Regions from separate parts of the Meiothermus sp. QL-1 genome, predicted to be linked through region 2. Evidence: riboswitches for the same ligand, from Rfam matches in the RefSeq annotation. Region 2 holds a riboswitch; the other holds the start of a gene.
What was found. Region 2 has a riboswitch for S-adenosylmethionine ahead of metX (homoserine O-acetyltransferase). Riboswitches for the same ligand answer to the same signal wherever they lie in the genome.
Positions count from the first base shown of each region.

Region 1: another riboswitch for S-adenosylmethionine. It lies ahead of cysC (adenylyl-sulfate kinase); the one in region 2 lies ahead of metX (homoserine O-acetyltransferase).

Region 1 is NZ_QQSV01000018.1:458-5,858, forward strand. It holds gene DV704_RS11925 (molybdopterin oxidoreductase family protein) at 1-1,709, opposite strand, end outside; SAM riboswitch class I at 1,992-2,142, shown strand; gene cysC (adenylyl-sulfate kinase) at 2,205-2,753, shown strand; gene DV704_RS11935 (phosphoadenylyl-sulfate reductase) at 2,750-3,412, shown strand; gene sat (sulfate adenylyltransferase) at 3,474-4,652, shown strand; gene DV704_RS11945 (sulfite exporter TauE/SafE family protein) at 4,640-5,377, shown strand.
Region 2 is NZ_QQSV01000001.1:446,702-472,094, reverse strand. It holds gene cimA (citramalate synthase) at 1-904, opposite strand, end outside; gene DV704_RS02345 (2-isopropylmalate synthase) at 918-2,477, opposite strand; gene ilvC (ketol-acid reductoisomerase) at 2,486-3,502, opposite strand; gene ilvN (acetolactate synthase small subunit) at 3,540-4,049, opposite strand; gene ilvB (biosynthetic-type acetolactate synthase large subunit) at 4,059-5,744, opposite strand; gene DV704_RS02325 (peptidylprolyl isomerase) at 5,924-6,847, opposite strand; gene DV704_RS02320 (winged helix-turn-helix domain-containing protein) at 6,920-7,276, opposite strand; gene mtnN (5'-methylthioadenosine/S-adenosylhomocysteine nucleosidase) at 7,276-7,959, opposite strand; gene DV704_RS02310 (S-ribosylhomocysteine lyase) at 7,963-8,436, opposite strand; gene DV704_RS02305 (TrkH family potassium uptake protein) at 8,453-9,928, opposite strand; gene DV704_RS02300 (TrkH family potassium uptake protein) at 9,933-11,417, opposite strand; gene trkA (Trk system potassium transporter TrkA) at 11,392-12,729, opposite strand; gene rimO (30S ribosomal protein S12 methylthiotransferase RimO) at 12,843-14,183, opposite strand; gene metX (homoserine O-acetyltransferase) at 14,237-15,376, opposite strand; SAM riboswitch class I at 15,556-15,730, opposite strand; gene DV704_RS02280 (helix-turn-helix domain-containing protein) at 15,857-16,726, shown strand; gene DV704_RS02275 (hypothetical protein) at 16,723-17,217, opposite strand; gene DV704_RS02270 (GNAT family N-acetyltransferase) at 17,289-19,592, shown strand; gene DV704_RS02265 (DUF2939 domain-containing protein) at 19,589-20,083, opposite strand; gene DV704_RS02260 (carboxypeptidase M32) at 20,099-21,601, opposite strand; gene paaZ (phenylacetic acid degradation bifunctional protein PaaZ) at 21,668-23,704, shown strand; gene DV704_RS02250 (dipeptidase) at 23,701-25,059, opposite strand; gene DV704_RS02245 (ATPase, T2SS/T4P/T4SS family) at 25,078-25,393, opposite strand, start outside.

The DNA.
Region 1 (5,401 bases), on a different contig from region 2:
CGGCCGGTGGTAAGGGCCAGGGGAAATTGGGCATCGGTGGCCTCGGCGGGCGGGGTGTAGGGGGTGGGGAAGAAGCGGGCCTTGCCCTCTGGGTGGGCGAAACCCTGGGCCAAGGGCCGGGGGGTACCGGGGTGGTGGGGGTGGGGGCAGGGCCAGAAGAGGGCCTCGCCCCGCTTTAGGCGCTCGTAAGTAATGCCAAAATAGTCGGCTTTGGCCCCCCGGGTGGCCTGGCGCAGTTCGTTGAAGACCTCCTCTGTGTCCTGGTAGCGAAAGTAGGCCCCTGCGCCTAGGCGCTGGGCCAGGTCCACCAGGGTCTCCCAGTCGCGCCGAACCCCTTTGGGCGGGTCTTGCAGGGCTTGGCGCAGCACCACCCGGCCCTCGAGGTTGGTGGTGGTGCCGCTCTCCTCGAACCACAGGCTGCCGGGCAGCACCACCCGGGCCAGCGAGGCGGTCTCCGAGAGGAAAGGGTCTATGACCACTAGGTGCTCCATCCGCGCCAGTGCCGAGCGCACACGGTCGGCCTGGGGCGAAGAGGCGGCGGGGTTGCTCCCCAGCACCAGAAGCCCCCGAATCTCGCCCTGCTCAATGGCCTCCAGGATTTCAAAAGCGCTCTTTCCCTTGCCGGGCAGGGCCTCGGGCGAAACCCCCCAGACCCGGGCCACGGCGGCCCGGTCGGCGGGGTTTTCAATGGAGCGGTAGCCCGGGAGCTGGTCGCTCTTCTGCCCCATCTCGCGCCCGCCCTGGCCGTTGGCCTGGCCGGTGAGGGTGCCGAACTCCCCACCCAGGCAGAGCGCCAGGTTGATGTAGGCCAGGGTGGTCTGCACCCCCCGCGCGTTCTGGTCGGCCCCCCGCCCGGTGAGGATAAGGGGCCTCTGGGCCTGGGACAGTAGGGCTACTGCTTGCTCCAAAGCCCCCACTTCCAGGCTGCACACCTCTGCCGCCCAGGCCAGGGTGCAGCCCTCCACCGCCTTCAGGGCCTCCTCAAACCCCTGGGTGTGCGCCTCAATAAAGGCCTGGTTCTTAGGCAACACCTTGAAGAGGGCGTTGGCCAGAGCTAGGTCGGTGCCCGGCCTTAGGGGTAGGTGCAGGTCAGCTAGTTTAGCGGTAAGGGTCTGGCGCGGATCCACCACGATAAAGCGAGTACCCCCTCGCTTGGCCGCCATCAGGTGGGGCATCAGCATGGGTAGGCACTCGGCTACGTTGGAACCGGCCAGCAGAATCAGATCGTGCTGGGCCAGGTCGGCCAGGGGGCGGTTCAGGCCCCTATCCAGGCCAAAAGCCAGGTTCTGCGCGGTGGCGGCAGCGGACATGCAGTAGCGCCCGTTGTAGTCCACGTGGGGCGTTTTGAGGGCCAGCCGGGCCAGCTTGCCCAGCAGGTAGGCCTTCTCGTTGGTCAGCGAGCCGCTCCCATACACCGCGTTGGCCGCGGGGCCGTGCGTGCGCGCAATGCGCAAAAATCCCTCGGCAGCCACCTCCAGGGCTTCCTCCCAGCTACAGGGGGTTAGCACCCCGTCCTTGCGCACCAGGGGGGTGGTGAGCCGCTCGGGGTGCTGCACCAGGGCCCCGCTGCTCAGACCCAACACGCAAAGTCGGCCCCCGTTGATGGGATGAACCAGGGGAGCCACGCTACCATCGGCCACCACCTGCAAGCGGCATTGCATCGCGCAGAAGGGGCAGTGGGTATCGGTACGACTGTGTTCAAAAGGCATTCTTTGGGGAAATGCTGAGAGGGGCCAAGGCTGCCTCTCATTGAGAGGGAGCATAGCAAGGCTTTGCGGATATGTCAATGCTTAATTGTCCTAAAGGCAACTTATTTTTTAACGATTTGCAAATATAGTCGGAAAGCCTTTCAATGCGTACGAAAAAATTGGCCATATTTACATTTTACTTATAACACTCAGCAAACTATTCACAATAGTTCCGAGTCAATAGTTTACAGATTTTGTAATCTGTGATAATCTTCCTCCCGTCTGGCCCCTATGGGTCCGGCACACTTATCCAGAGCAGCCGAGGGAACGGCCCGACGACGCTGCGGCAACCCGCCCGGAGGTCTGTTCATCGCCAGGTCTACTGGGCTTCGGTGCCAAGTCCGGCCTGGGTTTCGCTAGGCACAGCGACCCCCAACCCCAGGAAAGATAAGGAGGCAGGAATGAAAGCACCCACAGAACGCGTCTACCACAAGCCGCTTTACACCGAGGTAAGCCATGGCGGAGCGTAGGAACGGCCTGGTGGTCTGGTTCACCGGTCTTTCCGGCGCAGGCAAGACCACCCTGGCCCAGGCCTTGCACAAGCGCCTCGAGGCCGCCGGTTATCCCACCGAGCTTTTGGACGGGGACGAGGTGCGGGAGCACCTTTCCAAAGGGCTGGGCTTCAGCCGGGAAGACCGCGATACCAACATCCGGCGCATCGGCTACGTGGCCAACCTGCTGGCCAAACACGGGGTGGTGGTGCTGGTGAGCGCCATCAGTCCCTACCGCGCCACCCGCGAGGAGGTGCTGGCGCAGGCCCCCCGCAAGCTCGAGGTCTTTGTGGACGCCCCGCTGGAGGTGGTGGCCCGGCGCGATGTGAAGGGCCTTTACGCCCGCGCCTTGCGCGGAGAAATCCCCCAGTTCACCGGGGTAAACGACCCCTACGAGCCGCCTTTGCATCCCGATCTGCACCTTCGCACCGACCAGGAAAACTTAGAGACCTGCCTAAAGCGGCTTATTCGGGCGCTAGAGCCTTTGGGTATACGGCTGGAGGTGGCAGCTTGAGTCCCGACTGGAACGAAAACACCCACCCGCAAGAGGTTATCCGGTGGGCCCTGGAAACCTACCCCGACCTCCTGATGCCCAGCGGCTTCAACCTGAACGGGGTGGTGCTGATCGACCTGGCCTACCAGGCCGGCTACCGGGGCGAGGTGGTCTTTGTGGACACCGGCTACCACTTCCACGAGACCCTACAGACCCGCGACCGGCTGGCCGAGCGCTATACGGGGCTGCGCTTCGTGACCCTCTCGGCTGGGCTGGGGCCGGAGGAATGGGGCCAGGAGCGCTACCGTACCGACCCCGACGGCTGCTGCGCGGTGCGCAAGGTAGCCCCGCTGCAAGCCTACCTCGAGCAAAAAAAGCCCAGCGCCCTGCTCAACGCCCGCAGCCGCGAGCAGGCCCCTACCCGGGCTCACCTGGGCTTCGTAGAGCCGGGCGAGCGGGTGCGCATCAACCCGCTGGCCTACTGGAGCAAGGAGCAGCTCGAGGCCTACGCCAAGGCCCAAGGCCTGCCCGTGAACCCCCTGTACTGGAGCGGTTTCCTGAGCATCGGCTGCTGGCCCTGTACCCGCGCGGTACGCCCCGGCGAGGCCCTGCGGGCAGGCCGCTGGGAAGGTCGGGGCAAGAGCGAGTGCGGGCTTTGGGTGGGTAAGAACGCAATCTAGGCAGCACCAGGTGCAAAAGCACCCCCCCAAAGGGGGTTGGTGCGAGAAGGAAGTTCGCCGCATGGAAAAGATTACAAATGTTGTAAATATTTCTCTGCCCCTACCCCACGGCGGGCAGCTGGTAGACCGCCTACGCCCCGAAGCGCCGGAGGCCTACGCCCACCTGCCGGCCATCCACCTCAGCGAGCGCAGCTATGCCGACCTCGAGCTCATCGCCACCGGGGTCTACTCCCCCCTGGAGGGCTTCATGGGCCAGGCCGACTACCGCCAGGTGCTGGCCGAGATGCGGCTGCAAAACGGCCTGCCCTGGAGCATTCCCATTACCCTACCGGTGGAGGAGGCCGAGACCTATAGGCCGGGCCAGAGGGTGCGGCTGGTCTACCGCGGCCAGACCGTGGGCCTTATGGAGGTAACCGAACGCTACCGCCCCGACAAGGAGGCCGAGGCCCGCCAGGTCTACCGTACCACCGACCCCGCCCACCCGGGGGTGGCGGCCCTTCTGGCCTCGGGGCCGGTTTACCTGGCCGGCCCCATCTGGCTCCTAAAGCTCAGCCGCGGGGCCTTTCCCGAGCACCACCACACCCCGGCCGAGACCCGGGCCCTCTTCGCGCAAAAGGGCTGGCGCACGGTGGTGGCCTTCCAGACCCGCAACCCCATCCACCGGGCCCACGAGTATTTGCACAAGGTGGCGCTCGAGTTGGTGGACGGGCTGTTCTTGAACCCACTAGTAGGCGAGACCAAAAGCGACGATGTGCCGGCTGCGGTGCGAATGAAGGCCTACCAGGTGCTCTTGCAGCACTACTACCCCCCTGAGCGGGTGCTGCTCGGGGTCTACCCCGCGGCCATGCGCTACGCTGGGCCGCGCGAGGCCATTCTGCACGCCATCAGCCGCAAAAACTACGGCTGCACCCATTTCATCGTGGGGCGCGACCACGCCGGGGTGGGCTCGTACTACGGCCCCTTTGAGGCCCAGGAGATCTTCGCCCAGTTCTCCAAAGACGAAATCGGCATCGAAATCCTCAAGTTCGACCACACCTTCTACTGCCGAGCCTGCGGCAGCATCGTAAGCCGCCGCACCTGCCCCCATGGCCTCGAGCACCACCTGCTGCTTTCCGGTACCAAGGTGCGCGAGCTGCTGCGAGCAGGCCAGGGGCTGCCCCCAGAGTTCACCCGGCCCGAGGTGGCCGAGGTGCTGCGCCAGGCCTACGCAGGCAAGGAGGCTGGAACGTGGAAGTCCTGATTGGCTTTTTCATCGCGGTGGCCATCGGCCTCTCCGGCGTGGGTGGGGGCACCCTGACCGCCCCGGTGCTTCTGCTCTTTTTGGATGTGCCGGTAGAAATAGCGGTGGGCACGGCTTTGCTCTATGCATTCTTCGCCAAGATACCCGCCGGGCTGGTCTACCTGCGGCAGGGCCAGGTCGACGGGCGCACCCTGGGGTACCTGCTGCTAGGAGGCCTGCCCGCGGCAGCGGTGGGCAGCCTGGCCCTGAGCGCCCTCAAAAGCGAGCGCGACCTGGTGCTTTTGGTAATTGGGGTTACGGTGCTTATCTGCGCCTTAGCCAACCTCTACCTCACCCTGCACAAGGACTTCCGCCCCCGGGTGCTGCACCCGGTGTGGTTGGTGCTGGGAGCGGCCTTCATTGGGGTAGAGATGGGCTTTTCCTCGGCGGGGGCCGGTGCTTTGGGCACCCTGCTCCTCCTAAGCGGAACCCGGCTCTCGCCCAAAACCGTGGTGGGCACCGACATTTGGTTCGGCCTGGGCCTGGGCCTGGTGGGCGGGGGGCTGCACGCCGCGCTGGGGCAGGTGGATCCCATCCTGCTGCTCAAGCTAGGGCTGGGCGGCCTGCTGGGCTCCTGGAGCGGGGCCTTTTTGGCCCAGTACATCGCCCAGCGGCCTTTCCGGCTGGGCCTTTTGTGCTGGCTGCTCTTCATAGGCTCCCACCTGGTGCTCAAGGGGGTGCGCTAGATGTACTACCCCGCGATGCTGGAC
Region 2 (25,393 bases):
TGCCCCCTTTGTGGGCAAAGGCCGCGTCGCCCACGTAGGGGGCCCGCAGATTGGGGGTCAGGTTGGCCCGCTCATCCACAAAGTGCGAGAGCTCCCGCAGCTCCCTGAGCTTTTCCCGGTCCAGCCCCACCAGCGGCAGGCCGCACTTCAGCATCAGGTTGGGGATGGCGCTGGTGAGGTTCAGGTTGCCGCAGCGCTCCCCGTAGCCGTTGATGGTGCCCTGCACATGGGTGGCCCCAGCACGCACCGCAGCCAGGGCGTTGGCCACCGCAAGCTCCGCATCGTTGTGGGGATGGATGCCGATCACCACCTGCGGGAAGGCCTCCCGTACCCTCCGGGTAATCTCGTGGACCTCTTCGGGCAGGCTTCCCCCGTTGGTATCGCAAAGGCAGAGCGTATCGGCCCCCCCGCGCACCGCGGCCTCCAGCGTCGCCATGGCGTAGGCAGGGTTGGCCTTGTAACCGTCGAAGAAGTGCTCGGCGTCGTGGATCACCCGCCGGCCCCGCCCTACCAGATAGCGGTAGGTCTCCTCAATCATGCGGAGGTTCTCTTCCAGGGAGACCTCGAGCGCCTCGGTCACATGGAAGTCCCAGCTTTTGGCCACCACCGTGACCACTGGGGTCTCCGCCTCCAGCAAGGCCGTCACCGAAGGGTCGTCCTCAGGACGCATCCCCTTGCGCCGGGTGGAGCCAAAGGCCACAAGCCGGCTTCCCCCCAGGTCCACCCCCTTCATCCGGGCGAAGAACTCGGCGTCTTTAGGGTTGGAACCGGGCCAGCCCCCCTCGATGAGGGGGATACCAAAGGCCGCCAGACGCCTGGCAATGGCCACTTTGTCGTCTACGGAGAGGCTTACGGCCTCGCCCTGGGTGCCATCGCGCAGGGTGGTATCGAGGATTTCGATCATGACCGCCCCCGCCTCACTTGCCCGGCCCCGAGCGCTGCACCTCCTCGATGGAGCGGGGGTGCCGGGCGGCCTGGCCAGCCGCCAGCTTGTTGGCCGCATCCAGGTAGGCCCGGGCCGAGGCCTCGATGATATCGGGCGAGACCCCATGGCCGGTGGCCAGCACCTCCCCCAGCTTGAGCTTCACCGTCACCTCGCCCAGAGCCTCGGTGGTGCCGGTGACCGCTTCTACTCGGTAAAGCTCGAGCTCCGGCTTGAAACCGATGGCCTCGGCCAGGGCTTTGTATACCGCATCCACCGGCCCGTCCCCGATGGCCGTGGTGGTGACCACGCCCTTGGGGGTCTCCAGGCTTACCGTGGCGGTGGGCAGCATCCCGTAGCCGGAGAAGAACTGGAGGCGCTCGAGCTTGAAAAGTTGGGGGGTGTGCACCGACTCGCTTTCGACCAGCGCGCGAAGCTCCTCGGTCTCGATGGGCCCCTTGCGCTCCACGATCTCGCGGAAACGGGCGAAGATGACCCCAATCTGGGCGTCGTCCAGCTTGTAGCCCAGGTCGGCCAGGGCCTTCTTGACCGCAGCCCGCCCGGAGTGCTTGCCCAAGACCAGCACCGCCGGCTGACGGCCCACCAGCTCGGCGTTCATGATCTCGTAGGTCTCCTTGTTCTTGATCACCCCGTCCTGGTGGATTCCCGACTCGTGGGCAAAAGCGTTGTCCCCCACGATGGCCTTGTTGGGCGGCACCACCATGCCGGTGTAGCGCTCCACCATCCGGCTCATGCGGTAGAGCTCGCGGGTGTTGATCTGGGTATAGGCCTGGTAGTGGTCGCGCCGCACGTACAGGGCCATCACCACCTCCTCCAGGCTGGTGTTCCCGGCCCGCTCTCCGATGCCGTTGATGGTGCACTCAATCTGCGTGGCCCCGTTCTCCACTGCGGCCAGGGCATTGGCCGTGGCCAGGCCCAGGTCGTCGTGGCAGTGGGCCGAGATATGCACCGGCCGACCCCGCACCACCTCCTCGTGGATACGCCGGATGAGGGCCCCGTACTCCTGGGGGGTGCCGTAGCCGGTGGTGTCGGGGATGTTGATGGTGGTGGCGCCGGCTGCGATTGCGGTTTCGTAGAGCTTCAAAACGAAGTCTATGTCCGCCCGCATCACGTCCTGGGCGCTAAACTCCACATCATCGGTAAACTGTCTGGCGTAGCGCACCATCTGGTCGGAGATTTCCAGGATTTCCTCAGGGGTCTTCCTGAGCATGTACTCCAGGTGCACCCGCGAAGCGCTGGTGAAGACGTGTATCCGCTTCTTCTCGGCCTTCTCCAAAGCAGCGGCCGCTCGATCGATGTCGAGCTTGTGGGTGCGGGCCAGAGCGCAGATCACCGGGCCCTTTACCTCGGCGGCGATCCGGGATACGCACTCGAACTCGCTGGCCCCGTTCACCGGGAAGCCCGCCTCGATGATGTCCACGTTGAGCCGGGCCAGACCGTGGGCAATCTCCAACTTTTGCTGGAGCGAAAGGGCTACCCCTGGGCTTTGCTCCCCGTCCCGCAGGGTGGTGTCGAAGATCCGGATATGCCGCATAGGACCTCCTACTGGGCTACTTCTTCCTTTATGCGCGACTTGAGGAAGGGCATCATGGCCCTGAGCTTGGGCCCCACCTGCTCGATGGGGTGGTTCTTCCAGTAGTTGCGGTTGGCATTCAGGGTGGGCTGGCCCACCAGGTTCTCCAGCATCCACTCCCGGGCAAACTCCCCTTGCTGAATCTGGCGCAGCACCTCGCGCATGCGGGCCTTGGTTTCCTCGCGGTCGATGACCCTGGGCCCCCGGGTGTAGTCGCCGTACTCGGCGGTGTTGGAGATGCTGTAGCGCATCCCGGCAAAGCCCGACTCGTAGATCAGGTCCACGATCAGCTTTACCTCATGCAGGCACTCGAAGTAGGCCATCTCGGGGGGATAACCGGCCTCCACCAAGGTCTCGAAGCCCGCGGCGATAAGCTGGGTCAGCCCACCGCAGAGCACGGTCTGCTCGCCAAACAGGTCGGTCTCGGTCTCGTCCTTGAAGGTGGTGGCAATCACCCCTGCGCGGGTGCCGCCGTTGGCCTTGGCGTAGGCCAGGGCGGTGGGAAAGGCCGAGCCCGAGGCGTCCTGGTGCACCGCTACCAGCGAAGGTACCCCCGAGCCCTTCTCGTACTCTGAGCGCACCAGGTGGCCGGGGCCCTTAGGAGCCACCATCCAGACGTCCAGGTCGGGCCGGGGCTTGATCTGGCCGAAGTGGATGTTGAAGCCGTGGGCAAAGGCCAGCGCTGCCCCTTCCTTCAGGTTGGGCTCAATCTCAGCCCTGTAGACCGCTCCTTGGGTCTCGTCGGGCAGCAACACCATCACCACATCGGCCCGCCGCACCGCCTCGGCCACCGGCAGGACCTCGAGCCCTGCCCTACGCGCCTTCTCCTCGTTGCGGCTGCCAGGCCGGAGGCCCACCACCACCCTCACCCCTGAGTCGCGCAGGTTGAGGGCGTGGGCATGGCCCTGCGAACCGAAGCCCAAGATGGCCACCGTCTTGTCCTTGATGAAGCCGATATCCGCGTCCTGGTCGTAATAAATTTTCATCTCCACTCCCCAAACCAAAGGGTGGGCCAAGCCCACCCTAGACCGCCTTCTTTTCCCGTACCCTAAGCACCTGTTCGCCGCGGGACATCCCTACCGCGCCCGTGCGCATGACCTCCAGCAGCCCATAGGGCCGCAGGGCCTCGATGAAGTTGTTGACCTTGGTGGTGTCGCCGGTGAGCTCGAAGATGATGGAGCGCTTGGCCACGTCCACAATGCGCGCCCGGAAAGCCTCGGCGATGTCCTTGACCTCCATGCGCTCCTCCAGCCCAGCGATGCTTACCTTGACCAGGGCCAGCTCCCGCTCCACATGGGGCTCGTCATGGTCGGTGACCTTGATGACCTCGATGAGGCGGTTGAGCTGCTTCTCCACCTGCTCCAGGACCGCATCGTCCCCCGAGACCACCAGCGAGATGCGGGAAAGCCCCTCCAGATGGGTGCGCCCCACGGCCAGCGACTCGATGTTGAAGCCCCGCCGGGCCAGCAGGCCCGCAATCCGCTGCAGCACGCCGGGGCGGTCTTGCACCAGAACCGATACCAGGTGTCGCATACGCCTCCCCTAATCCCCGGCCACCGCCTCCCGGGGGTTCTCGATGATCATGTCCTCGGCCGCCCCACCCGAGGGAATCATGGGGAAGACCCCCTCCTCGTGGTAGACCCGGGCGTCCAGCAGGACCGGCCCCGGCTGGGCCAGGACCGCCTTGACCGCGTCCTGAAGCTGGGCCTTGTCGGTGAGGGTGAGCCCGGGGATGCCGTAGGCTTCGGCCAGTTTGGCAAAGTCGGGGTTGGAGTCGGCCAGATAGACCTCGCTGTAGCGCCGCCCGTGGAACAGGTCCTGCCACTGCCGCACCATGCCCAAAAAGCCGTTGTTGAGGATGACGATCTTCACGTTCAGGTTGAGCTTCTTTAGGGTGGCCAGCTCCTGCAGGGTCATCTGGAAGCTGCCATCGCCGTCGAAGTCAATCACCAGCTCGTCCGGCCGGGCCAGGGCCGCTCCGATGGCGAAGGGCAGGCCCACCCCCATGGTGCCCAGCCCGCCCGAGTTGATCCAGGTGCGGGGTCGGTCGAACTTGAAGAACTGGGCCACGAACATCTGGTGCTGCCCCACCCCCGAGGTCACCACCGCCCGGCCCCGGGTGGCCTCCCAGAAGGCCTGGATTACCTCCTGGCTTTGCAGGTAGGGCTTGGGCTTCCAGGCGAAGGGGTACTTGGTCTTCCACTCCTCGAGCTGCGCCCACCACTTGCTTAGGTTGAGCTTCTTGGCCCCCTTGACCAGCTCGGCCGCCACCCACTTGGCATCCCCCACCACGGGGATCGAGGTCTTGACCAGCTTGCCGATCTCGGCCGGGTCAATATCCACGTGGATAACGGTGTGGGCATGGGGGGCAAAGCGGGAGATTTTGCCGGTCACCCGGTCGTCGAAACGAAGCCCGATGGCCAGGATGGTATCGGCGTACTGGATGGCCCGGTTGGCCGCCACCGAACCGTGCATGCCCGGCATCCCCAGGCACTGGGGGTGGGTACCGGGGAAGACGCCCAGGCCCATCAGGGTGGGAATCACCGGCAGGCCGGTCTTGAGGGCCAGCTCGGTAATCTCGGCCGAGGCGTGCTGGGCCCCGCCGCCCACCATCAGCACCGGACGCTCGGCCTTGCCCAGGGCCTCCAGCGCCCGTTCAATCTGGCGGGGGTGGCCCTTGTAGGTGGGCTTGTAGCCCGGCAGGTCCACCACCACATCGAAGCTCCCGGTAAACTCGGCGAGCTGCACATCCTTGGGGAAGTCGAGGAGCACGGGGCCAGGCCGCCCTGTGGAGGCGATGTAGAAGGCCTCGGCGATGGCCCGGGGGATATCGTTGACGTTGCGGACCTGCATGTTGTGCTTGGTCACCGGCTGGGTGATGCCCACCACGTCGGCCTCCTGAAAAGCGTCGGTGCCGATGAGGTGCTGGGGAACGTTGCCGGTGATGGCCACCACCGGGGTGGAGTCCATCAGGGCGTCCTGCAAGCCGGTGACCAGGTTTAGCGCGCCCGGCCCCGAGGTGGCCATGACCACCCCCACCCGGCCCGAGGCCCGGGCATAGCCGGTGGCGGCGTGGATGCCTCCCTGCTCGTGCCGCACCAGCACGTGGCGGATGGACGAGTCGTAGAGGGCATCGTAGGTGGGCATGATGGTACCCCCTGGATGGCCGAAGATGAGCTCCACCCCCTGCATCTCCAAGGCTTTCAGTATGGCTCTGGCTCCGTTCATGGTCTCTCCCCAAAAAGCTGCCCCCCGGTGGTGCGGGGGGCGATTGGACGCGTTCTAAGGCTGCGCTACGCCATATCCCCCCCGGGCCCAGTAATCACTAGGCCTACTACAGGTAGGGATAGGCGTGCGGAGAGCATCTTGGGCTAGAGTTTACGCCGTTTGGTATACCGTGTCAACCCTCAGAGGTTCTCGGGGTAAAGCCGGCTGGGGGTCCGCTGGGCCAGGCTGGTGAGCAGCTTCTGCAAGGCGAGGTCCTGGACCCTTCGGCTCAGCAGGCTCTGGACCTCCTCGTAGGGTTGAATTTCCGGCATCAGAACGCGCACCAATAGGATGACGTGGAAGCCAAACTCGGTCTGCACAGGGGTTTTTGACACCTCGCCGGGCTTGAGGGCCAGGAGGGCCAGCTCAAAGGGCGCCACAAAGGTACCCCGCGGCTCGCAGCCCAGGTTCCCCCCCTCGGCCCGGCTGCCGGGGTCCTGGGAGAGGGCCTTGGCCAGGTCGGCGAATTTTTCACCCCGGTTGAGCCGGGCGATGACCTGGCGGGCCTCCTGGGCGGTTTTGAGTAGGATATGGGCCGCGCAGTAGCGCTGGGGCAGGGTGAACTGGGGCTTAGAAAAGAGGTACAGCAGCCTGAGGGCTGGCTGGCTTACGCGAAGCCTGGCCGAGAGGTGCTCGAGGTAGGCGTCGTAGGTCAGGACCTCGTAGACCAAGGCGCGGTAGGCCTCCAGGTCGGGAATCCCCGCTTCCTTCAGGGCCTGCTCGAAGACCTCCTCCCCTGCAAACTCGGCCTTCACCTCCTCTATGGCCCTCTCCACCGCCTCCTTCTGCGCAGCAAACCCCGCCTGCTCGGCAGCCAGGATCACCGCCCGGTCCTGCACCATGCGCTTTAGGTACTCGGCCCGGTAGGGGGCAAACAGCTCCAGGGCCTCCGGGGTATAGGGCTGGCCCCGCTGGCGCAGGAAGTCCCGCACAAAAAGGCCAAACTGTATCTCAAAATGGCTTTTGCGGATGGTGGTATGCCCCACCACCGCCACCACGGGGTCGGCCTGGGCCAGGGCCAGCCCAAAGAACCCCCACAGCAAAACCAGGACCCGTCTGAGCATCCTTACGCTCCTTCCCACAGCCCCTTCCAAGGCCAGGCTCGGAAATGGCCGCGATGAGGCCATGCTAGCACGTCACCGGCGCACCTGCCCTGGCCGGCCACCAAAGGCCGCGCAAAAGCGGGCCTCCAGCTCCTCTTCCAACCCCTCCAGGAAGCGCTGGTAGCCCTCGAGCAAAGCCCAGGCCTCAGGGGTCAGGATGCTCCCCCCTCCCCCCTCGCCCCCCGAGTGGCGCTGGAGCAGGGGAAAGCCCAGCCCTGCCTCTGCCCGCCTGAGCCGGGCCCAGGCCGTGCGGTAACCGAGCCGCAGGCTCCGGGCCGCGGCCTTCAGGCTGCCCTTCTCGGCCACTGCCCCAAGCAGGCGCAGGGTGCCCGGGCCAAGGAGGAACTCCCCCTGGTCGGACTCGAGCCAGAACTTCGCCCGTATACGCATCACTCGCCCAACGCCCGGCGCATCAGGGCAGCGAGCCGCTCGGCCGCACCCTGCAAGAAGGCCTCAAAGGCCGGAGGGGCGTCGTGCCCCGCCTGGTCGGTAATGCTCCGCACGAGGGCCATGGGCAGGCCCACCCGGCGGGCCGTCCACAAGGCCGCAGCCCCCTCCATCTCCACCGCATCGGCCCCAAAAATCGAGCGCACCTCCTCCGCCTGCGCACGGTCGGCCAGAAAGCGATCCCCGCTGGCAATGCGTCCAAGGAAAACCGGCAACCCCATGAGGGTGGCCGTGCGCGCCAGCCGGGAGGTGAGCACCGGATCGGCAGGGATAAAGCGCTCGCCGGTTGCCAGCTCCCCCGGGGAGCGGCCAAAGGCGGTGATGTCCACGTCGTACTGCACCGCATCCTGGGCCAACACCAAATCGAGGGGCTTGAGCGCGGGGTTGAGCGCGCCAGCCACCCCCAGCCAAAAGGCCTGCGCTGGGCCGAAGCGTGCCCTGGCATAGGCCACGGCAGCCGCTGCGGCCACCTTACCCACCCCGGTCTCGATGAGCACCACAGGATAACGGCCCACCTCCCCCCGGTGGATGGGCCAAGGCCCGTCCACCACCTCCTCCAAAGCAAGGGCGCCGCGCAACGCCTGGGCTTCAACCCCTTCGGCAGCGAAAAGGGCCACCGGAGCCATACCTCAAGCGCCCTCGATCTCCACGGTCTCCTGCACGCGCAGACCCTGCTCGAGCACCCGCCTGGCCCAAGCCCGCGCCCCTTCAGGGTTGTGGTCGCGGTAGTTGCCGCACTCCAGCTCGCTCACCCCCGGTACCACCTGGTGCTGCACCGCCGCCTCCAGGCTGGCCCGCAGGGCCTCCAACACCTGATGGGGCCCTGGCTCCCCCAGCACCACCAGGTAAAACCCCGTGCGGCAACCCATGGGCGAGACGTCCACCACCCCTTCCAGGTGGCGGCGCAGGTAGGTGGCCAGCAGGTGCTCTAAGGTGTGCAGACTACCGGTATCCAGGGCTTCCTGGTTGGGCTGGGCCAGCCGCAGGTCGTACTTCTCGATGCGGTCCCCCCGAGGGGTCTCCACAACCCCCGCCAGCCGCACGTAAGGAGCCCGAACCCTGGTGTGGTCCAGGCGAAAGGACTCAGGCACCGAACCCGCCATAAGGCTCAGTTTACCGCTAACCCTTGACCTTCTTCCAAAGCTGCGGGAAAAACAGGAGCAAAACCGGGAAAAGCTCGATGCGCCCGGCCCACATCTGGAAGATCAGCACCAGCTTGGAGAGAGGATGCAGGCCGGCATAGCTGCCCATCGGCCCCACCTCGCCCAGCCCCGGCCCAATGTTGCCCACCGCCTGGGCGCTGGCGGTAAAGCCCACCACCAGGTCGTTCTCCAAAAGCGCGATGCCAACAGCCCCCAGCGCCACAAGCCCCAGGTAGAGCACCACGAAGGCCGCCACCGAACGCACCACCTCTTCCCCCAAGTTCTTATGCCCCACGCGCAGGGGGATGACCGCCTGCGGATGCAAAGCGCGCATCAGCTCCCGCCGCACCATGGCCCCCACCACCAGCCAGCGAATCAGCTTAATGCCCCCGGCCCCTGAGCCCGCACATCCCCCCACGAACATCGCCGCCACCAAAATAGCCTGGGCCGCAGGAGTCCACAGGGCGAAGTCGGCGCTGGCGTAGCCGGTGGTGGTGATGATGGAGGTCACGTTGAAAAAAGCGTGGCGCAGGGCATCGGGCCAGGCGTAGTTCATATCCTTGGCGTGGTGGGTCATTAGGAAAAGGGCCAGCATCGAGCTGAACGACAACACGATGAGGGCATAGGCCCGCAGCTCCACGTCTTTCAGCAGGGGCCTGGGGTCGCGGGTGAAAAACAAGCGGTATTGCAGCACAAACCCCGCCCCCCCCAAGAACATGAAGAGGGTGCCAAACCACTGGGCCAGAGGGCTGTAGTCCTCGAAGCTGCGGGGGTTGGGGCTGAACCCGGCCGCGGGCAGGGTGGTCAGGGCGTTGCAAAGGGCCTCGAAGGGCGGCATCCCCGCCCCCCAGTAGCACAGGGCCGCGGCCAGGGTGAGGGCAGAGTAAACCTTGAGAATGCTCTGCGCCGCTGTGCGCAGGCGCGGGGTGAAGGGCTCCTTGTGCAGCCCGGTGCTCTCGGTGATGAAAAGCGGGCGGCCCGCCACGGCCAGGTGGGCCAGCAAGGCCGCCACCAACACCAAAAAACCCACCCCACCAAACCACTGCATGAGGCTCCGCCAAAAAAAGAGGCTGTAGCCGAACTGGCTGAAGTCGGCCAGCGCGGTGGCTCCCGTGGTGGTGAAGCCCGACATGGCCTCAAAGAATGCGTCCAGGTAGGACATCCCCCCCGAGACCCAGAAGGGTATAGCCCCCAGGGCCGGCACCAGGAGCCAGATCAGGGCGATGGAAAGCAAAGCCTCGGCCCGACCGGGCTCGTGCCGGGGGTCGCCCAGCCAGCGAAAGCCCGAACCCAGCAAAAACCCCACCACCGCCCCCAGCAAAAACCCCCAGGGCGACTCCCCCAAAACGAGCGAGATGAGTTCCAGGCCCAACATGACCAAGGCCATCGCCAGGTAGAGCACGCCCAAAACGTAGTAGGCGAAGCGAAGGTGCTCGAGCCACCAGGGTCGCATAACCTCAGGCCCTGAGCCTGCGCCAAAGCTCCGGGGTGAAAAGGGCAAAAACCGCGATAAGCTCAATGCGCCCAGCCCACATCTGGAAGATCATCATGGCCTTGGAAACAGGGTGCAGCTCGCCGTAGTGGCTCATGGGGCCCACCGCGCCCAGCCCCGGCCCCACATTCCCGATGGCCGCTGCCGAGGCGGTGAAGGCCACCACGAAGTCCTCCTCGAGCACCCCTATGACCAAAACCCCCAGGGCGAAAAGGCCCACATACAGGGTGATAAAGGCCGCAACCGCCCGCAGCACATCCTCGCCGATGTTCTTGTGGCCCACCCTCAAGGGCAGCACCGCCTGGGGGTGCAGGGCCCGCTGGAGCTCGCGCCGAACCAGCGCAGCAATAATCAGCCAGCGGATGACCTTAATGCTACCCCCCACGCTACCGGCGCTGCCCCCTATGAACATCAGCATGACCAAGAGCACCTGGGCTGGCACCACCCACTGGGCGAAGTCGGCGGAGGCAAAACCGGTGCCGGTGATGATGGAGGTGGTCTGAAAAAAAGCGTGGCGCAGGGCCGCTTCTGGTGGGTATTGCTGGCGCAAAAGCAAAATCAGGGCAATTCCCAGACCCACCAGGACGACAATCAGGGCATAGGCGCGGAACTCGGGATCGCGCAAGGGGGCGGCAAACTCGCGCCCGAAGACGACCCGGTACTGCAGAAGGAGGTTCACCCCGGTCAGGAACATCACCAAGGTGGCCGCCCACTGGGTGAGGGAGGAATAGGCGGCGAAGCTCTCGGGGTTGGGGCTGAAGCCCCCCGCCGAGACGCTGGACAAGGTGTTGGTGAAGGCTTCGAAGAAGGGCACCCCGGTCAGCAGGTAGGCGGCCAGGGTGAAGCCGGTGAGCACCAGGTAGACCCGCAGGATGTTGGTGGCCGTCTGGCGCAGTTTGGGGGTGAGCTGCTGCTTCTGCACCCCGGTCACCTCGGCGAAGAACATCTGCCGCCCGGCCAGGGCCAGGTGAGGCAAGACCACGATGAAGAGGAGCAAGATACCCATCCCGCCAAACCACTGGCTCAGGCTGCGCCAGAAGAAAAGCCCATGGCTGAGCTGGTTGAAGTCGGAAAGAACAGTGGCGCCGGTGGTGCTAAAGCCCGAGGTAGCCTCAAAGAGCGCGTCCAGGTAGGACATTCCCCCCGAGACCCAGAAGGGTATGGCCCCCAGGGCCGGCACCAAAAGCCAAAGCCCCGCCACCGTAAGCAGAGCCTCGGCCCGGCGGGGCTCCGCCTGGGGGCTGCCCAGGCGGCGCAGCAGCAGGCCCAGGCCAAGCCCCACCAGCGCCCCTGCAAAAAACCCCTCTGCCTCCTCGCCCAAAAGGGCATCGACCAGGCCCAAAACCGCCATCACCAGGCCCAGGGCCACATACACCGTGCCGGTCATGTAGGTGGCTACCGGGATGGGATTGGCGGCCTTGGCCTTAGCGAACCTGGGCCAGGACTTCATCGGCCACCTGCCGGTCGGCGAGCACCAGGAGCTTGTCCCCTCCTGTAACCGCCAGCATGGGCGAGCGCAGGTAAACCCGGGTGCCGCGCTCCAACGCCACCGCCACCGCCCCCTTGGGCAGCGAGAGCTTCTCAAAGGGCGTCTCGCGGAAGCCAGGGGGCAGCTCAAACTCCAGAAGCTCCACCTGGTCCTCTATGAGGGCCAGGTGGTCTACGTTGTCGGGTGCAATCCAGTCCACCACCTCGCGCACCGCGGCCGCCCGGGGGGTAAGGGGAATATCGATGCCCACATGCTCGAAAAGGCGACGATTCTCCCCCCGGTTGACCCGGGTAATCACCTTGGGCACCCCCACCTGCTTGGCCAGCAGCGAGACCAGAAGGTTCTTCTCGTCGTTCTCGGTAACGGCCACCAGCACATCGGCGTAGTCAAGCCCCTCCGACTCCAAAAGTTCCAAATCGGTGCCGTCCCCTTCCAGCACCAGGGCTCCTGGCAGGTGTTCGGCCAGCCAGGCGCAGCGCTCCGGGTTGTGGTCGATGATGGTTACCTCGAGCCGGTGCCTCAAAAGCTCCTGCGCCACCATATACCCCACGCTGCCCCCACCCACCACCATCACCCGCCGTACCCGCTCCCGGGGGGCAAAGCAGGCCTGGATGACGTCGAAGCCCTGGGGGGTGGTCATGAAGAAGATGCGGTCCTCGGGCCTTACCACCAGCCCGCTGAACTCCGGGTCGGTAGCGGCGATGAACTTCCCCTCGCGCATGATGCCGGCCAGAAAGCTCCCCTCGGGCCAGTCCAAATGGGCCAGCCCCTCGCCTACGTAGGGGCTCCCCTCGCGCACCTGGTACTCCACGAAGCGCAGCCGCCCTCCCGCCAGCACCTCGGTGTCCACCGCCCCTGGGATGCGTATCACCTCAACGATCTCCTTGGCCAACGAGCGCTGAGGCCAGAACACCTGGTCAATCCGGGTGCCCAGAATCTCCACCGTGCGGGGGTCGGTCAGGATATCCACGTAGGACTGCTTCCCCACGAAGCACAGGACCTCCTTGGCCCCGAGGCCTTTGGCCAGCATGCAGGCAATCAGGTTGACCTCGTCCCAGTTGGTGGCGGCGATAAAGGTGTCGCAGAGGTCCACCTTGGCCTCGCGCAGGACCTCAGGGTCGGTTACGCTGCCGATCACCACCTGGGCATCTACCCCGCTGAGCCGCTCCTTGGCTTCTGGGTTGGTGTCCACCACCACCAGGTCGTGCTGGGTATGGAGGGCCTTGGCAATCTGCGAGCCAATCTCGCCGCCGCCTGCAATCACGATGTACATAGGCCGCTCCCGCAAAAGCCGCTGCAACGCTGAGGGCCACTTGGAAGGAACAGGTTAGGGGGGGAATCCTCGGGCATGACCTGTGAAGGTTCCATAGCCAAGCCGGCTTCAGCTTACACCCGGAGGGTTCCGCTGTGCACCCGACCCACCATCTCCCCATAGAGGTCGTAGGGCCCGGCCTCGCCAACCCGCACCCGGATGATGTCGCCTATCTTGACCGTGCCGTCGGTCTCGGCGTACACCAAGCCATCGATGCCCGGCGCGTCGTACTTGGACCGACCCACCACCTGGCCCGGCAGCCCGCCATAGTCGTCCACGATTACCTCCAGGGTGGTGCCCACCCGGGCCCGGTTTTTCTCCAGGCTGATGGCCTGCTGCAAGGCCATCAGGCGGGCCTTGCGCTCTTCCTTGACCTCCTCCGGCACCGCCCCCGGCAAAGCGTTGGCCTCGGCCCCCTCCACCTCGGAGTAGGTGAAGGCCCCCACCCGGTCCAGCCGGGCCTCCTTGAGGAAGTCCAACAAAAGCTGGAAGTCCTCCTCGGTCTCGCCCGGGAAACCCACGATGAAGCTTGAGCGAATGGCCAGGTCGGGCATAATAGCCCGCCACTCGGCGATGGTCTTGAGGTGGCTTTCCGCCCCTCCCGGCCGCCGCATGGCCCGCAGAATCTTGGGGCTGGCGTGCTGCAAGGGTACATCCAGGTAGGGCAGCAGCTTGCCCTCGGCCATCAGCGGGACCAACTCGCGCACGTGGGGATAAGGGTAGACGTAGTGCAGCCGCAGCCAAACCCCCAGCCCCGCCAGCTCGTTGACCAGGTCCACCAGGTGGGCCCGCACCGGTTTGCCCGCGTAGTCCGAGGGGCGGTGGTGGATGTCCACCCCGTAGGCCGAGGTGTCCTGGGCAATCACCAGCAGCTCCTTGGTACCGGTGGCCACCAGCCGGGCCGCCTCGGCCAGCACCTCTGCCGCATCGCGGCTGCGCTGCGGGCCCCGCAGCTTGGGGATAATGCAAAAGCTGCAGCGGTGGTTGCAACCCTCGGCGATCTTTATGTAGGCGTAGTGGCGCGGGGTGAGCTTGACCTGGGGGGGGATGAGGGCGGTGTAGGGGTTGGGGTCCGGGGGCAGCACCCGGTGCACCGCCTCCAGCACCCTCTCTATCTCGCCTGGGCCGGTGACCTCGAGCACCTGAGGGTGGGCCGACCGAATCACCTCAGGCCTGGCCCCCAGGCAGCCCGTGACGATGACCCGGCCGTTCTCCGCCAGGGCCTCGCCAATGGCCGCCAGCGATTCCTCCACCGCCGGGGTGATGAAGCCGCAGGTGTTCACCACCACCACCGCAGCTTCCTGGTAGGTGGGGGCGGTCTCGTACCCTTCGGCCCTGAGGCGCGAGAGAATCTGCTCCGAGTCCACTAAGGCCTTTGGGCAACCCAGGCTTACAAAGCCAATCTTTCCTGCCATCTCGTCTCCTGCGCCTCGCGCAACAAACGAGTATAGCAGGAGTTCCCCCTAACCTAGAGGAAGTCCCCCAGAATGCGTTCCACCTGATCGGTCTCAATCAAGAAGGCGTCGTGGCCGTGGGGGCTTTTAATCTCGCGGTACTGCCCCCCCGCCAAGGCGGCCATCTCGCGCACCTCCTCGGCGGTGTAGAGGAAGTCGGTGTCGATGCCCACAAAAAGGCTTGGAATGCTTCTCAACCGGCGCAAAGCGGCCTCCACCCCTCCTCGGCCCCGCCCCACATCGTGGGTGTCCATGGCCTCGGAAAGCACGATATAAGCGTTGGCATCGAAGCGCCGGGCAAACTTTTCACCCTGGTAGAGCACATAGCTCTCGCCCCGCTCAGGGTGGGCCCCCCAGCGCAGGCGGAAGGAGGCGGGCGAACGGAAGGAAAGCATGGCGATGGCCCGGCCTAGCTGAAGGCCCGGAGGTGAATCGGTGTAATACCCCCCCTGGTAGGCCGGATCGGAGAGCACCGCTTCGCGCGAGAGGCGGTTGAAGGCCCGGGCCCAAGGGCCGTGGACCGCCGGGGCGGCCAGCACCACCAGCTTATTCACCCGCTCGGGAAAAAGCAGGGCAAACTCCAAGGCCACCATGCCGCCCAGGCTTCCCCCCAACACCACCACCCGCTCGATGCCCAAAAAGTCCAGCAGCCGGGCCTGGGCTCGAGCCAGGTCGCGCACGGTGAGCCGGGGGAAGTCGGGGCCGTAGGGCCGGCCGGTGGCGGGGTTGAGCGAAAGGGGGCCGGTCGAGCCGTAGCAGCTTCCAATATGGTTGGCGCAGATGACGAAGTAGCGCTCGGTATCCAGCATGCGGCCCGGCCCGGCCAGCTCGTCCCACCAGCCTTCTGGGCCGAAAGCCTGGTCGAGCTTGGGCAGGCGCCGCAGGGTCTCGGGGGTGTAGGTGCCGGCCAGATGGGCCGAGCCGGTCCAGGCATGGAAAACCAGCACCGCGTTGTCGCGCGCTGCGCTCAGGCGGCCATAGGTCTCGTAGCGCAGGTGCACCTCGGGCAGCATGCCGCCATACTCGAGGTGAAACCGGGTGGCCACCAGGGCCTGGGCCGGCACCGGCGGGGGCACCCGCCCTTTGCTCTTGGGGGGCTTGATGAGAAGAGCCTCGTGGTCGCCCCATGCCTCCTGAACGAGCAGGTCCGTCATACCACCTCCTCAGGAAGCCGGGCAGGCGCTGGTGCGGGGCGATAGCCAAACAATCCTGCGAAGCGCGATGGACTAGGCATACTCCTCCTACCGCGGGGGCTTGGGCGCTTGGGGGTAGGAGAAACCCCCCAACCAGACGTTCTTTTACTGGAAGGGGGTGCGCTTCTTGGGTTCCCCTTCTCTTATCTTCCTCGAGCCGCGCGCTATGCCCAGCGCTTGGCCCCGTGTGCCTACAGGGCCTGGCGGTCGAGCCGGAATTAGCACCGTGCAAAGGACCGCTGGCGATGAACAGAGGTCCTTTGTGGGTTGCTGCGGCTTCGTTGGGCCGGTTCCCTCCACCGCTCTGGATAAAAGAACGGTTTGCTTGTGGCCGCGCCCCAGCGCGGATAGCTGCGAGTCTACAAGGAGGGGGGCGGTCCGTCAATCCCCCGCGTTACTTCCGCAGCCGATTCATAAAACCTGGCTATAGAATGAGGTGAAATGTGCGAGCTAGGCCGGCGGCTCAGGGAAGCCCGCGAGCGCAAGGGGCTGACGCTGGCCCGTGCGGCCGAAGCCCTTAAGGTGCGGCGCAGCATCCTGGAAGCGCTGGAGGAGTGCCGCTTCGACGAGCTGCCCGAGCCTGCGCTGGCCCGGGGCTACCTGAAGCGGTACGCCCAGCTTTTGGACCTCGAGCCCGGCCCCTTGCTGGCGCTGTACCCAAGCCACCCTACCGAAACAATGCCGCCACCCCCTGCCCGCCCGCAAGGCCGGCCCCGCTGGGCCTGGTCTCTCCTCCTCCTCCTGGCGGTGGGGGCCTGGCTCGGCTTTCGCGCTCTCAGCCCCTCTTCTCCGGCCCCTCCACCCACCACCCCCAGCAGCCCACCCCCTCCTCCACCCCCCAAGCAGGTCAGCCTGCGGGTGAACACCGAGCCCCAGGGGGCCCGGGTCTATCTGGATGGCTTCCTGCTGGGGCAGGCTCCCCTGGAGGTCCGGGTCGAGGCAGGAGAGCGCCGGCTGCGCGTAGAAGCCCCCGGCTACCAACGCTACGAACAGGTGCTTCGCCTGCAAAGCGACCACAGCCTGAGTCTGAGCCTTCGGCCCCTGCCGACCAGCCCCGCTCCTTCCCAGCCCCCTGCCGGCCGCGGGCTGGTGCTGCGGCTGGAAGGCACCAGCTGGCTCCGCATCACCGACGGGCGTGACGGAAGGCTGCTCTACGAGGGCACCGTGCGCGCCGGGACCGAGCTCAGTTATCCCCTCCCGGTGGTGGTGCGCGCGGGCAACGCCGGGGCGGTACGGGTGGTGCTCGATGGCCGCGACCTGGGCCTGATGGGCCAAACCGGGCAGGTGGTCACCCGGCGCTTTGAACCCTAGCGCAGCCGGCGGCTTTCCCACAACGCGTGCAGGTTGAGATAGTAAAGCCAGGCCCTGGTGGATAGCGGCCCCAAGGTGTTGTGGGGGATGTAGGTGGGCTCGATGGTGCCTTTGAGCAGGTCTACCAATTCGAGCGTCTGGATGCGGGTCTTGCGGAACTCGTAGAGGAGCTGGACTTTGTCCATCCCTTCAGGCGGCCTGTAGGCCTGGGGCTCGTCCTCCGGCAGCGGCTTGCCCAACGCCACCTCCAGCCGGCGCTGCCCCCACCGCTCCACCCCGATGATGTGCCGGACCACTTCCTTGCTTTGGGGCAACTCAGCCCTGCTGATGCGGCCCTCCACCGGCTCAACGGTCTGCACCAGCGCCACCTTGTGCTGGTCCAGGCTCAGCTCGTAGGCCGGCCTTTCCAAAAGAAAGGGCTTGGCCAGGCGCAGAACCGGCTCTGGCAAGCGCACCCGCAGGAGAATGTTGCCCTCGAGCAAAGGGGGCATAAGGCCCTCCATATTTGGGGGATAGTATACGCCGAAAAACCGAAAAACTGGCGCTATCCTGGTTGGCAGGTATGCCCGAGCGCTACATCCCTCCCCCCACCCCCCAGTACGCCCTCGAGTCCGGCCCCATCCTGCTCAAAGATGGCCGTACCGCCACCCTGCGTCCGGCCCGGCCCGAGGACCGCCCCCTGTTCGTGGAGTTCCTGAGGCGATTATCCCCCCAGGCCCGTACCTTTCGCTTTTTCTCCGAGATCGACCCCGAGACCGCCGCCGACCTCCTCCTGCGCCAACCCCCCGACGAGGACAAGGTTACCCTGGTGGTTCTCACCGGCGACCCTGAGCGCATCATCGCCACCGGGGAGTACGTACAGGAGGGCCCCGGCTCCACTTCCGCCGAGGTGGCCTTCCTGGTCGACGACTGGTACCAGGGCCGGGGGCTGGGGTCCTTGCTGCTGGAGCGGCTGGCCCTGATTGGGGTGCGCCGGGGCATCCGCCGTTTTCACGCCTACACCCTGGCAGAGAACCGGCAGATGCTCGATGTGTTCAAGGCCAGCGGCTTCAAAATCGAGGCCCACAACGAGGCCGGTGAGGTGGAGGTCAGCTTCGAGATTGAACCCAACCCCGAGATGCTGGCCCGCTTCGAGCTGCGCGAGCGGGTGGCCACGGTGGCCTCGCTGCTGCCGGTGCTGCGGCCGCGGGGGGTGGCGGTGGTGGGGGCCTCGCGCGACCCAGAGAGCGTGGGCTACAGGGTGCTGGAGCACCTGGTCCTGAACCGTTTTCAGGGCCCTGTCTACCCGGTGAACCCGGCGGTGGCCCCGGCAGCCGGGGAGGTGCCGGTGGTGGGCTCCATGCTGGCCTACACCTCGATCAAGGCAGTGCCCGGGCCGGTGGACCTGGCGGTGGTCACCACCCCGCGCGAAAAGGTGCTGGAGGTCGCCGAGGCCTGCGGGCAGCGGGGGGTGCGGGCCTTGATGGTGATAACCACTGACATGGAGCCCGCCCAGACCCGAACCCTGGTGAAGGTCTGCCGGCAGTACGGTATGCGCCTCCTGGGCCCCGGCTCGCTGGCCCTCATGACCACCAGCCCGGAGGTGCAGCTCTGCGCCGGGCTGGCCCCCAGGCTTCCCCTGCGGGGCCGCATCGCCATGTCCAGCCAAAGCGGGGCGGTGGGGCTGGCGGTGCTGGAGTACGCGCGGGAGATGGGGCTGGGTTTCTCCAACTTCGTCTCGCTCGGGGCCAAGGTGGACATCTCCTCCAACGACCTCATCCAGTATTGGGAGGAAGACCCCGAGACCGGGCTGATCCTCCTTTACGTGGAGTCCTTTGGCAACCCCCGGCGCTTCGCCCGGCTGGCGCGGCGGGTGGGGCGCAAGAAGCCCATCCTGGCGGTGCGGCCAGGGCGCGACCCGGTGGTGGAGGCCCTCTTCAAGCAAACCGGGGTGGTGCGGGCCGAGAATCTGGAGGAAATGTTTGACATCGCAGCGCTGCTGGCCCACCAGCCCCTGCCCGAGGGCCCGCGGGTGGCCCTCCTGACCAACGCCTCGGGGCCGGCCTACCTGGCCAGGGACGCCCTCGAGACCGAGGGGCTTCTGGCCGAGGTGCACGACCTGGGCTCCCGGGCCTCGGCCGAGGCCTACCAGGCAAAGGCGCAGGAGGTTCTTGAGGCGGGCCCCCACGCGCTTCTGGTGCTCTTCGTGCCATTGGGCTATGCCACGGTGGAGGAATTGCAGGCCGCGCTGACCCAGGCCTTCCACCAGGCCCGAGAAAAGGGCATCGGCATCCCCCTGCTCACCTGCTTCATGACCGCCGGGCGGCCCCGGGTGGAGCTCAGGGGGGAGTGGGTACCCACCTATCGCTTCCCCGAGTCGGCCGGCCGGGCCCTGGCCGCGGCCTATGCCTACGCCCGGTGGCGCCAGACCCCCCCTGGGGAAATCCCCAACCACGAGGTGCAGGAGGACGAGGCTCGAGCCCTGGTGGGGCGGTCCCGAGGCCGCCTTGGGCCCAAGGAGACCAGCACCCTCCTGGGCTACTTCGGTCTTCGGCTGGGGCCCGCCTCCAGCCCGGGCATCCCCCTGGCCCTGCGGGTCCAGCACGACCCCCTGTTCGGCCCGGTGCTCTCGCTGGCCCTTACCCACCTGCCCCTGGGCGAACAACCTCTGGGCCTGCGCATCACCCCCCTTACCGACCGCGAGGCCCGGGAGATGCTGGCCCCCCTCGAGGGCAAGGCCCATCTGGAAAGCCTGCTAGACCTTTTGCTGCGGGTCTCGCGGCTTTTGGAGGAGCTGCCCGAGGTGGAGGGCCTGGAGCTTAGCCTAGCGGCCAGCCCCGAGCATACCGCCATCACCCAGGCCCAGATACGGCTCAGGCCGGCCTAGTCCATCTGGCCCAGCTCGAGGCGCACCACCTGCCAGCCCAGCCCCTTGCGCCGCATTACCAGCCCCTCGTCGGGGTTGCCCTTCTGGTGCACGAAAACCTCGGAAAACCCAAGCCGCCGCACCTGCCACCCGCGCACCGCGCCCACCTCGGCCTGGCCCGGCTCCATACCCGTTCCTATGGCGGCCAGCCCCTCAGGGGTCACCAGGGCCTCCACCAACGGGTCGATCAGGGCCCCGGCGAAAAGCAGCCCCAGGGCTCCAAATCCGCTGGTGTCCTTCTGCGCCTCCTGCGCCATCCTCGCCATAAGCTTGCCCTTGAGGTCCTCCTTCACAGCGGGAAAATCCACATAGCGCTCAATGGCCCGGGTGTCTTTTCGCTCAATGGCCCGCTGCAGCCCTCCCAAGGCCAGCAGGGGCGAGAACCAAAAGTAGAGCACCCCGCCCCCCAGGACCGCCAGCGCTACAATCCCAATCCACCGTTTTCCTTTCATACACGCACCTCAGGGCTAACCGTACAAGGCACCGAACTTGCTCTCCAGGTAGCGGATCAGGTAGGCCGGGTTGATGTCCTCCCCTGTTACTCGCCGAAGAAGCTCACGCGGCCAGTAGCGGCTACCCTGATGGTGGATTCTATCCCGGGTCCAGGCCAGAAACGGTGCAAATGCCCCTTGGGCAAACTGGGGCTCCAGGGCGCCGAGCTCCCGCTCGGCCTGGGCAAAGAGCTGGGCAGCGTAGAGGTTGCCCAGGGTGTAGGTGGGGAAGTAGCCGATGAGGCCCGCGGCCCAGTGCACATCCTGCATCACCCCGTCCTTTATCTCGGCCGCCTTCACGCCCAAGTAGGCCTGGTACTTCTCGTCCCAGGCCATGGGAAGCTCGTCCAGGCTAAGCTCGCCCCGCAGCAGGGCCAGCTCGAGCTCGAAGCGGATGAGGATGTGCAGGTTGTAGGTCACCTCGTCGGCCTCGACCCGTATGAGGCTCGGCTCAACGGCATTGATGGCGAAGTAAAAGTCCTCCAGCGCCACCCCGCGGAAGGCCTCGAAGTGGTGCTGGGCCCGGGGCCAGAAGAACTGCCAGAACCCCAGGCTGCGCCCCACCCAGTTCTCCCAGGTGCGGCTTTGCGACTCGTGAACCCCAAGCGAGACCTCGGTGCCCATGGGGGTGCCGAAGTGCTCGGCCAACAGCCCCTGCCCATAGAGGCCGTGCCCCATCTCGTGCAGGATGCCGAAGAAGCCCGCGCTGAAGAAGTCCTCAAAGTAGCGGGTGGTCAGGCGCACATCCCCGGGCCCAATCCCCTGCATGAAGGGGTGGGCCACCACGTCCAGGCGGCCGGCCTCGAGGTCGAACCCCAGCCGCTCCAGGACCTCCTTGCCGAAGGCCTCCTGGGCTGCTTGGGGAAAGTGGCGGTGCAGAATCGAGCGGTCGGGCCGACGGCGGCTACCCTGGATGCGCCCCAGCAGCTCCACGGTGGCTGAGCGCAAAGGGGCAAAGACCGCCTCTACCTGCCTGGCCGTGGCCCCCGGCTCATAGAGGTCCAGCAAGGCGTCGTAGGGCTCCTCCTGGTAGCCCAGGGCCGAGGCCAGCTCGCGGGTCAGGGCGAATATGCGCTCTAAAGCCGGCTTGAAACCCTCCCAGTCGTTCTTGGGCCGGGCTTCCTGCCAGATGGCCTCCCCCTGGCTGGTGGCCTCGGCCAGCTCCACCGCCAGCCGCTCGGGGATTTTAGTGGCCTGGTCGTAGGCCCGCCGCCATCCCCGCACGTTCACCGCCTCCACCGAGTCCTGGCCCCCCAGGTCCGAGGCCTCCACCACCGCCAGCATCTCCCCTATTCGAGGGTCGGTGGCCCGCTGGTGCAGCAGCCGGGCCAGCGCGGCCTGCATCCTGGCCCGGTGGGCCTGGCCCTTGCGGGGGAGGTAGGTGGCCTGGTCCCAGCCGGCCAGCTTGCCGAAAGACTCCAGATAGGCGCTCTCACGATAGTGTTGCAACAACCACTGGTAGGCCTCCTGCGCGGTCATACCCGCCCATCATAGGGGATGGGCGGGCCCGACCCTTGTCAAACAAGCGTTTGTTAGAATGGGGACATGAAGCTTAAAAGCTACGCGGTGGGCGCCTGGTACGAAAGCCCGGCCCCCGGGGTGGTGGTGCGGGACGCGGTCTATGGGGAGCCGGTGGCCGAGGTCGGCAGCGAGGGCCTGGACTTCGCCGAGATGGTCCGCCATGCCAGGGAGGTGGGCGGTCCCAACCTGCGGCGCCACACCTTTCACGAGCGAGCCGCCATGCTGCGGGCGCTGGCCGAGTACCTGCACAGGCGCAAGGAGGAGTTCTACCCCCTCTCCCACAAGACCGGGGCCACCCGGCAGGATAGCTGGTTCGACATCGACGGAGGCATTGGCACCCTCTTCAGCTACGCCTCCCTGGCCCGCCGGGAGCTACCCAACCGAAAATTCCTGCTGGAAGACGAACCCATCCCGCTCTCCAAGCAGGGCGGCTTCCTGGGGCGGCACCTTCTGGTGCCCAAGGAGGGGGTGGCGGTGCACATCAACGCCTACAACTTCCCGGTCTGGGGGATGCTGGAGAAGCTGGCCCCCAGCCTTATCGCGGGGGTGCCGGCCATCGTCAAACCCGCCACCCAGACCGCCTACCTGACCGAAGCGGTCTTCAGGGCCATCCTGGAGTCGCGCATCCTTCCCGAAGGGGCCGTCCAGCTCGTTTGTGGGGGCATCGGCGACCTCTTCGAGCACCTAAACGAGCAGGATGTGGTGAGCTTCACCGGCTCGGCGGCCACCGGGCGCAGGCTCAAGGCCCACCCCAACCTGATCGCCCAGGCGGTGGCCTTCAACATGGAGGCCGATAGCCTGAACTGCGCCGTCCTGGGAAGAAGCGTGGAGCCGGGCGAGCCCGAGTTCAGGCTTTTTGTAGAGGAGGTGGTGCGGGAGATGACCATCAAGGCCGGGCAGAGGTGCACCGCAATCCGGCGGGTCATCGTCCCCATGGAAAAGGCTGAAGCGGTGCTGGAAGCGCTCAAAAAGGCCCTGGCCGAGACCACCCTGGGCGACCCCCGCCGGGAAGAGGTGCGGATGGGGCCCCTGGTGGGCACAGCGCAGCGGGCGGAGGTGCGGGCGGTGCTCGAGGAGCTTCAGGCCAAGGGCTGCGAGCTGGCCTTCGAGGGGGAACTCGAGCTGCGGGGAGGGGACCCTGAAAAGGGCGGCTTCATGCCCCCCACCCTGCTCTACAGCCCCAAGCCCTGGGAATCGGGGGCGCACGACCTCGAGCCCTTCGGCCCGGTGGCCACCCTGATGCCCTACCGGGACCTAGACGAGGCCATCGCCCTGGCCCGGCGGGGCCGGGGCAGCCTGGTTGGGACCATCGTGACCCACGACCCCCAGGAGGCCCGCACCCTCTTCTTCGGGCTGGCCACCCACCACGGGCGGCTGCTTTTGCTGAACCGGGAAAACGCCAAGGAGTCCACCGGCCACGGCTCACCCCTGCCCCCCTTGGTGCACGGGGGGCCAGGCCGGGCCGGCGGGGGCCAGGAGCTGGGGGGGGTGCGGGGCCTCCAGCCCTACCTTCAGCGCTGCGCAGTGCAGGCCGACCCCACCACCCTGATGGTCCTTAGCGACGAGTACGTGCGGGGGGCCCGGGTCAAGGAGGATGTGGTCCACCCCTTCCGCAAGTACTTCGAAGACCTGGAAATCGGGGAGAGCCTCCTCACCCATCGCCGCACCGTGACCGAGGCCGACATCGTGAACTTCGCCAACGTGACGGGCGACTACTTCTACGCCCACGTGGACGAGCTGGGGGCCAAGGACTCCATCTTTGGAAGCCGGGTGGCCCACGGCTACTTCCTCATCTCCATGGCCGCGGGCCTCTTCGTACACCCAGCCCCGGGGCCGGTGCTGGCCAACTACGGCCTGGAGCGGCTGCGGTTCATCGAGCCGGTGAGGGCTGGCGACACCCTTCAGGCCCGGCTTACGGTCAAGTCCAAGACCGCCAAAGACCCCCGCCCCGGCGAGCGGCCCGCTGGGGTGGTGACCTGGGCGGTGGAGCTCACCAACCAGGAGGGCAAAACCGTGGCCCTATACGAAATCCTGACCCTGGTAGCCCGCCGCCCGGCCTAGCGGGCCAGGCGCAACAGCAGCATGGCGTAGCCCCGCTGCCCCCTCTCGAAGCTGGAAAGGCGGAAGAACTCGTTGGGCGAGTGGATGAGCTCGTCCTCGAGGGCAAAACCAAAGCTCACCGGGTCGTGGCCCAGCATCCGCTTGAGGGTGGAGAGGATGGGCACCGAACCGCCGAACATGGTCTCCACCGGCGGCACGCCGTAGAGCTCGGTGAGCACCTCCTTGGCCGCCTGTACCACCGGGTGGTCGGCCCGCATGCGGAAGGCGGGAGCCCCGGACTCCATAGCGCGCACCTCCAGGCGCACCCCTTTGGGAAGGTGTTCTTCCAGGTGGGCCTTCACCAGCGCCACAATCCTCTCGGGGTCCTGGTGCGGCACCAGGCGGCAGGTAATCTTGGCATGGGCGCTGGCGGGGATCACGGTCATGCTGCCCGGGCCCGTATACCCCCCCCACATCCCGTTGACCTCTAGGGTCGGCCGCCCGGTGATCCGCTCCCAGGCGGTGTAGCCCTCCTCGCCATAGAACTCGGGCACCCCAAGCCTGGCCCGCATCTCCTCTTCGTTCCAGGGAATTCTCCGGTACCACTCGCGCAGCTCGGGGCTCAGAGGCTCCACCTCGTCATAAAAGCCCCGCACTGCTACGCTGCCATCTTTTCGGTGGAGCGAGGCGATGAGCTCGGCCAGGGCGTGCAGAGGGTTCTGCACCTGGCCGCCCCAGGAACCCGAGTGCAGATCGTGGCTGGGGCCAAGCAGGTCGAATTCCAAGCCGCATATGCCCCGCACCCCCAGGCTTATGAGGGGGGTGGTCTCGGAGAGCTGGCCGCTGTCGCCGTTGATGACCATGTCGCAGCGCAGCCGCTCTCTGTGCTCCTCGACGAAGGCCGGCAGGTGGGGGCTGCCGACCTCCTCCTCCCCTTCAATCAAAGCCTTCACGTTCAGCCCCAGGCTCTGCGTGGCAATGAGGGCTTCGGCTGCCAGCAGGAAGGCCATCACCTGGCCCTTCATATCCGAGGCTCCCCGGGCCACGATGCGCCCATCCACCACGGTGGGCTCAAAAGGGGGGGTGCGCCAGCGCTCGGGGTTATCGGCCGGCTGGACGTCGTAGTGGCCGTAGTAGAGCAGGGTGGGCCGGTCGGGGTAGGGGGTGTACTCGGCCAGGACCACCGGGTGGCCCTGGGTGGGGTATACCTCCGCAGCAAACCCTGCTTTGCGGAAGCGCTCGGCCAGCCAGCGGGCTGCCCGCTGCACCTCGGCCTGGTAGGCAGGCTGGGCCGAGATGCTGGGGATGGAAAGAAAGGTGCGGAAGTCCTCGAGGTAAGCCGCCTGGTGCCGCGCTAGGTACTCCCTCCAGTCCATGGCACCGTGATTCTACCCCTACTCGTTGGTGCGGGCCATCACCTCTTCCAGGGTGGTAATGCCCAAAAAGGCCTTCTGGATGCCGTCTTCCCGCAGGGTCTTCATCCCGTTCCTGCGGGCGATTTCCTTGATCTGGGTAGCCGACTGCCCCTCCACAATGGCCCGCCGGATCTCGTCGTCCAGCACCATCAGCTCGTGGATGGCGGCCCGGCCCTTGTACCCCGTGCCGCTGCACTTGTCGCACCCGGTGCCCTTGTAGAGGGTCTTGCCCCGCAGGTCCTCCCGGCTCAGGCCCAGCCGGCGCAGCACCATGGGGTCGGGCTCAACCTCGATC